2 linked regions of the Oleidesulfovibrio alaskensis DSM 16109 genome follow. The protein of the gene in region 1 binds, or shares a complex with, the protein of each later gene. Links are inferred from orthologs where the notes say so. Each region holds a gene or a part of one and is shown in the gene's direction. Other genes may lie near its edges.

What was found. The genes of interacting proteins can lie anywhere in the genome.
Region 2: the proteins of dnaB (region 1) and dnaG are in contact, whole or in part, in a crystal structure (PDB 2R6A), measured with the Geobacillus stearothermophilus proteins. The link is inferred for Oleidesulfovibrio alaskensis DSM 16109 from one-to-one orthologs. Residues at the interface, in WP_033016901.1 of Geobacillus stearothermophilus: Ser13, Glu15, Ala16, Gln18, Glu91, Leu92, Asp94, Ala95, Val96, Pro97, Thr98, Ala99, Ala100, Asn101, Tyr104, Tyr105, Ile108; in WP_049624496.1 of Geobacillus stearothermophilus: Lys456, Leu457, Leu458, Pro459, Ala460, Asn463, Ala464, Leu467, Leu535, Leu536, Ile537, Ala538, Gln544, Glu545, Asp548, Tyr549, His552.

Annotation. Positions count from the first base shown.
Region 1 is NZ_AXWQ01000005.1:352,062-355,071, forward strand. The notes cover bases 44-2,980. They hold dnaB (replicative DNA helicase), read left to right. Parts: upstream 44-739; coding sequence 740-2,221; downstream 2,222-2,980. Other genes in these bases: rpsR (30S ribosomal protein S18), read left to right, coding at 44-266; rplI (50S ribosomal protein L9), read left to right, coding at 280-792; H586_RS0104455 (hypothetical protein), read right to left, coding at 2,286-2,792; H586_RS0104460 (peptidylprolyl isomerase), read right to left, coding at 2,972-2,980. In the rest of the region: rpsF (30S ribosomal protein S6), read left to right, coding at 1-1; more of rpsR, read left to right, coding at 3-43; more of H586_RS0104460, read right to left, coding at 2,981-3,010. UniProt on the Escherichia coli protein: The main replicative DNA helicase, it participates in initiation and elongation during chromosome replication. Travels ahead of the DNA replisome, separating dsDNA into templates for DNA synthesis.
Region 2 is NZ_AXWQ01000004.1:55,541-58,569, reverse strand. Bases 74-3,029 are described here. They hold dnaG (DNA primase), read left to right. Parts: upstream 74-664; coding sequence 665-2,395; downstream 2,396-3,029. Other genes in these bases: rpoD (RNA polymerase sigma factor RpoD), read left to right, coding at 2,382-3,029; H586_RS0100305 (endonuclease MutS2), read left to right, coding at 74-637. Also shown: more of H586_RS0100305, read left to right, coding at 1-73. UniProt on the Escherichia coli protein: RNA polymerase that catalyzes the synthesis of short RNA molecules used as primers for DNA polymerase during DNA replication.

The DNA of each region.
Region 1 (3,010 bases):
ACATGGCTTTCAAAAAAAGATTCACTCCCCGGCGCAAATTCTGCCGCTTCTGCGCAGATAAAGACCTGCCCATCAACTACAAGCGTCCCGATATCCTGCGCGACTTCGTTACCGAACGCGGCAAGATTATCGCACGTCGCATCACCGGCACCTGTGCCCATCACCAGCGCCTGCTGACCACTGAAATCAAGCGCGCCCGTCAGATGGCTCTTCTTTTCTACACGTCCACGCACTCCAGTGATGTGCTGAAGAAGAGCTCGCTGTAGGAGGCATGTCATGATGAAGGTTATTCTTAGAGCAGACGTTGAAAATCTGGGCAAGCTGGGCGACATTGTCGAAGTGCGCCCCGGTTACGGCCGCAACTTCCTGCTGCCGCAGGGCATGGCCATGGCTGCCACCGCTTCAAACATGAAAGTGTTTGAAATGGAACGCAGAAAACTGCAGGCAGAAATGGATGCAGTGCGCGCCACTGCCACCACTCTGGCAGAAAAAATCGCCGCAGCCGATGTATCCATCGCAGTGCGCGTGGGCGAAAACGACAAGCTGTACGGCTCTGTCACCCCTGCACACATTGCCGATGCTCTGGCAGAAGCCGGTGTTGAAATCGACCGTCGCCGCATCCTGCTGGATGCACCTATCCGCAATCTTGGCGAATACGACGTGCGCGTGCGCCTGCATGCCGACGTAGAAGCCGTAATCGCCCTCAAGGTAGTGGCCGAAGGCCGCACCGAGGAAGCTGATGCAGAAGAATCCGCAGCAGAAGAACCCGCAGTGGAAGAAGCCGCAGAATAGCACAGCCTTTCAGGGAAACGCTCCCGCCCGCACGGGCGGGGGCGGTCCCTTCGGGCAGGTGGATCAGGTTTCTGACGACCTGCTGCGTAACGTTCCCCCCCACAGTGTAGAGGCTGAACAGGCCGTGCTCGGGGGGGTTTTTTTACGCGGACAGGTATTCCACACGCTGGTTGATATCGTTAATGAAGACGACTTTTATCTTCCCGCTCACAAGACCATCTTTGAATCGTTTTCCGAGCTGTACCGCCGCAACTCACCCATTGATCTCATCACGGTAGCTGAATTTCTGAAAGATCAGGGTAAACTGGAGATGGCGGGCGGCACCGTGTATCTGGCAGAGCTGGCCGAATCGGTCATCAGCGCCGCCAACGCGGAACACTATGCCACGCTTGTGCGCAACAAGTCGCTGCAGCGCTCTCTCATCGGTGCCTGCAGCGATATAATCAGCAACTGCTACGATGCGTCACAGGACATCGAGCAGTTGCTCGACCATTCCGAATCATCCATATTTTCCATTTCCGAAAGGACCACGGGCAAAGTTTTCAAAAGCTCCAAGGAACTGGTCAGCAAGGTTTTTGAAGATCTGGAAAAACGGGTGGAACGCAAGGAGCTTGTCACCGGGGTAACCACAGGATACTTCCGGCTGGACAGCATGACGGCAGGCCTTCAGCCTTCTGACCTTATCATCATTGCGGCGCGTCCTTCCATGGGCAAGACCGCTTTTGTGCTGAACATGGCCATGCGTGCCGCCGTCAATGCGGGAACGCCCGTCGCCATTTATTCGCTGGAAATGTCCATGGAATCGCTCATGATGCGTATGTTATGCGCATGGGGCAAGGTTGATCTGGGCAAGCTGCGTAAAGGATTTCTGGACGACGAGGACTGGGCAAAGCTGTATGCTGCCGCAGACGTGCTTTCACGCGCGCCCATCTACATCGACGATACTCCGGCCATCACCACGCTGGATCTGCGTGCCCGTACCCGCCGCCTGCATGCCGACAAAGGCGTCGGCATGGTTGTTGTCGACTACCTGCAGCTTATGCGTTCCAGCCGCAGAACAGATTCACGCGAACTGGAAATTTCCGATATATCCCGAAACCTCAAAGCGCTGGCCAAGGAACTCAATATCCCCGTCATTGCGCTTTCCCAGCTCAACCGTAAAGTGGAAGAACGCACCAACAAGCGTCCCATGCTCTCCGACCTTCGCGAATCGGGCGCTATTGAGCAGGATGCCGACATCATCATGTTTGTCTATCGCGACGAGGTATATAACAAACGGGATGACAACCCCAAAAAGGGGGTTGCCGAAATCATCATCGGCAAACAGCGTAACGGACCAACCGGCATGGCAGAGCTTGCCTACATAGGGTCATACACGGCCTTTGAAGATCTGGCCGAAGTGCCTCCGCCCTCAGAAGAATTCCAGTAAACACAATGACGCCGCGCTCCCTGAGAAGCGCGGCGTCATTGTTTGTTCTGGCTGCGGTTGGCACCTACAGCCTGTCGGGATACGGCACCCCGGGCACCTTGCCTGCACGCACCACCTGATCCCATGTCAGACGGCGTATGATCAGCGTGCGGTCATCCTGCGCCGAGCGCCACATATCGGGCTTTACCGGAGCAAACAGGTATCCGGCAAACAGCCGCTGCCCGCCTTCGTCAATACCGATACCGTCGGCAAAACTGCCTATGGCATAGTAGTGGCGCATAAGCAGCACAGCATCGGAGATCACCGCCGGATCATCAACCTTCCGCCAGCCGCCCTGCCGGAACTCCGGCTGCCATCCGGAATCTCGCGGCATAAAAAGAACAGCTGTCTGTCTGGCCCTGTCAACGCACAGCCACACTGTAAATGAGTCCATTTGAGCAACCAGCTGTTCAGGGCGAAACGATTCCGCACCATAGATGCTGGCAGGTCCCGTACGCACGCCCGATTTGACGCAGCCGCACAGGGCGAACAGCGCAACGCAGCACAACAGAAGAGATATGTTTCTTTTCATTACCGGATTCTCCTTAAGCATGGTCTGCACATTGTGCACCCGGCATGCAGGTACATGCAAGGGGCCGACGCGGTCAGCAACACCATAACACAAAAAAATCTCTCCGGCATGGCCGGAAAGATCTTTGTAAAGACAAAAAAAGGCCGCCCCTTTCAGGGCGGCCCGGGAATGCTCTGCGGTTACTCAAGAATCTTGTTGTTCACCAGCTCAACCTTTGT
Region 2 (3,029 bases), on another replicon or contig:
AAAGGAGCGGCTCCGTCTTTTTGAAAGTGTGCAGGCTCAGGCGCAGGACGTGCTGCGTGACTGGAAACAGGGTAAGCGCAGCCATAAGCAGGCGTTGAAAGACCTTGCGGCGGTGCGTCAGCGTCTTGTCAGCGAGCAGGCCGCGGCGCAGCAGGAACAGGCCGCCCCGGTGGAAGCACTTTGCGCAGGCATGACTGTCCGTTATATTCCCTGGGGAAAAAAGGCTGTCATTGAAGAGGTTGACGCACGCAAAGAGCGCCTTAAAGTTGACTTGAACGGTGTGTCTTTGTGGGTTTCTTGCAAGGATGTGGCCGCGTCGGTACCGCCTGCCGCGCCGAAGACCGTACGGCGTGAGTCGGTGGTGGCGGAAGATAACGTGCAGGAACCTGCCGGTCCGCCCATGCGCGCAGATCTGCGCGGGATGAGAGCCGATGTGGCCGTGGCAGAGCTTGCGGCTGTGCTTGATAACGCACTGCTTGCCGGTACCCGCGAGGTGGAAGTGGTCCATGGCCGGGGTACAGGTGCGCTGCGGAAGGAAGTTCACGCTTTTTTGCGGAGTTTTGCTGCGGTCGATGCTTTCCGCCTTGCACCCGAAGGGCGCGGCGGCGACGGCATGACCATTGTCGAATTGAAGTAGCCTTGCATTTGCGGAGATTGTGCCATTATGTCGGGTCACGATAATTCGGCTGTACAGGCCATCAAGTCCAGACTGAATCTTGCCGAGCTGGCGCGGCGATATGTTGAATTGCGCCGTATAGGCAACCGCTGGATGGCACCGTGTCCTTTTCATCAGGAGACCAAACCTTCTTTTTCCATCAATGAGGAAGAGGGCTTTTTCTACTGCTTCGGTTGTCAGGCTTCCGGTGATATAATTGATTTTTACAGCCGGATAAACGGACTTGAATTCCGGGAGGCGTTGGAGCAGCTTGCCGAAGAGGCGGGGGTGACTCTGGGCCAGCGGCAGGCCGATCCCAGAGAAGAGCAGGAGCGCAAGTTCCGGTCCCGCTGTTATGAAATGTACGAGCTGGCGACAAAGCATTTCCGCAGAAATCTGCAGTCCGCGGCCGGTGCTGAGTGCCGCAGCTACATTGCCGACCGGGGAATACCCGACGAGATTGTCAGTTCTTTTGAGCTGGGCTGGAGCAAAAGAGAGTGGGCTGCACTTTCCGATGAATTACAGCGTGCCGGGTATGCTCCCCGCGATGCCACCCGTGCCGGGCTGCTTTCATCCAACGACTCCGGCAGAATGTATGACAGGTTCCGGGGCAGACTTATTTTTCCCATCAAAAATCTTTCGGGAAAAGTTATTGCTTTTGGCGGCAGAATAATTAGCTCAGAAGATCAGGCGAAATATATAAACAGCAGTGACAGTACCATATACAAAAAGGGCGACCATCTGTACGGCCTGTATCAGGCCAGAAGGTCCATATCGCAGCATAAGCGTGCTCTTTTGACAGAAGGGTATATGGACGTGCTGGCTTTGCACCAGTTCGGGCATACCAATGCCTGCGGCGTGCTGGGTACGGCCCTGACGGAGGCGCAGGTAAAGCGTCTCGGCGGATTTTGTTCGCATGTTGACCTGCTTTTTGACGGTGACGGTCCCGGGCGCAAGGCCGCTTTGCGCAGCTGCGAAATGATGCTGGTGAAAGGTATGGATTGTCGTGTGGTGCTGATGCCCGAGGGCGAAGATATCGACAGCCTGCTGCACCAGCAGGGGGCACAGGCTTTTCGTGAATTGACGGAATCAGCTCCCGACGGGCTTGAATACTGCATCAGGACGCTACGGGATTCTTATTCGCCGCGGGAGATTCTGGACTGGACGGCGGCTTTTCTGCGCCAGCTCGACCGGCCCGATCTGGCAAGCTTTTATGTGACGCGTCTTGCCGGCGGTCTGGGGCTGCAGGAAGCGGACCTGCGGGCTTCGCTTTCTTCGCCTGCAGGGCGAAACAGACAGCAGCGTGCAGCGGGCAATCGTGTGCAGACGGGAAAGGAAAAGAAACTTGAGATGCATCTTATGGAGTTTCTCGTCCGCTTTCCGCACCATATTTCCAACCTGCAGGCCCGCGGCGCGGAGGAAGTGCTTGTTTCGCGCTGGGCCAGAGATATGTGGGATAAACTTTTGGCGTTCGGAGCCGATGAAGCGCCGAACCATTTTTCTGAAGAACAGAAAGCGCTTTGGATCAGATGCAGGGTTGCCAGCCCTATTCCGGCTGAGAACGAGCGGCAGGAACTTGAGGACTTATACTCCAAGTTGGCCGAACTGAATCAGAAAGAACAAAGCAGGATGATGCTGGCGGCACTGAGACAGCTGAGCAGTGATGCAAATTCCGAAGCGGGTTTTGAGCTTCTTCGGGCCATGAAAGATAATCTGGGGAGATCCGATGGGCAACATTAAGGAAATCCAGCAAATCAAGACCCTGATTGCCAAAGGCAAGGTCGCGGGCTTTCTCACGTTTGAGGAAGTTAACAAAGCTTTGCCGGCAGAGGTCAACACGCCTGAGCAGATTGAAGAAATCATCGGGATTTTCGATCAGCTTGATATTGCGATTGTCGATTCTGAAAAAGACGGCAAAAAAATAAGCGTTTCCCCTGCCGAGGCAGATGACGAAGGGGGTGACGGAGGGCTGGAGCTGACCGATGAAGACGATCCTGCCGACTATTCTTCGCGCAGTACAGACCCTGTAAGGATGTACCTGCGGGAAATGGGCGCTGTGCCGTTGCTCGACCGTGACGGTGAAGTGAACATTGCCAAGAAGATAGAGACCGGAGAGCAGGATGTTCTGTACGCTCTGGTGGAAGTTCCCATCGCTGTGGAAGAGCTTATTTCCGTGGGCGAAGACCTGAAGGAAAACCGCATCAAACTTAAGGATGTGGTTAAAACCATCGAGGAAGACGACCCCAGCGAAGACGAGATGAACCAGCGGCAGCGGGTTATTTTGCTGCTGGATGAAATCCAGTCTACATTCAAGAAAAAACGCAAGGTTTATCAGCGTCTTGACGAGTGCTGTACGCTTGAGCGCCGCGTATAT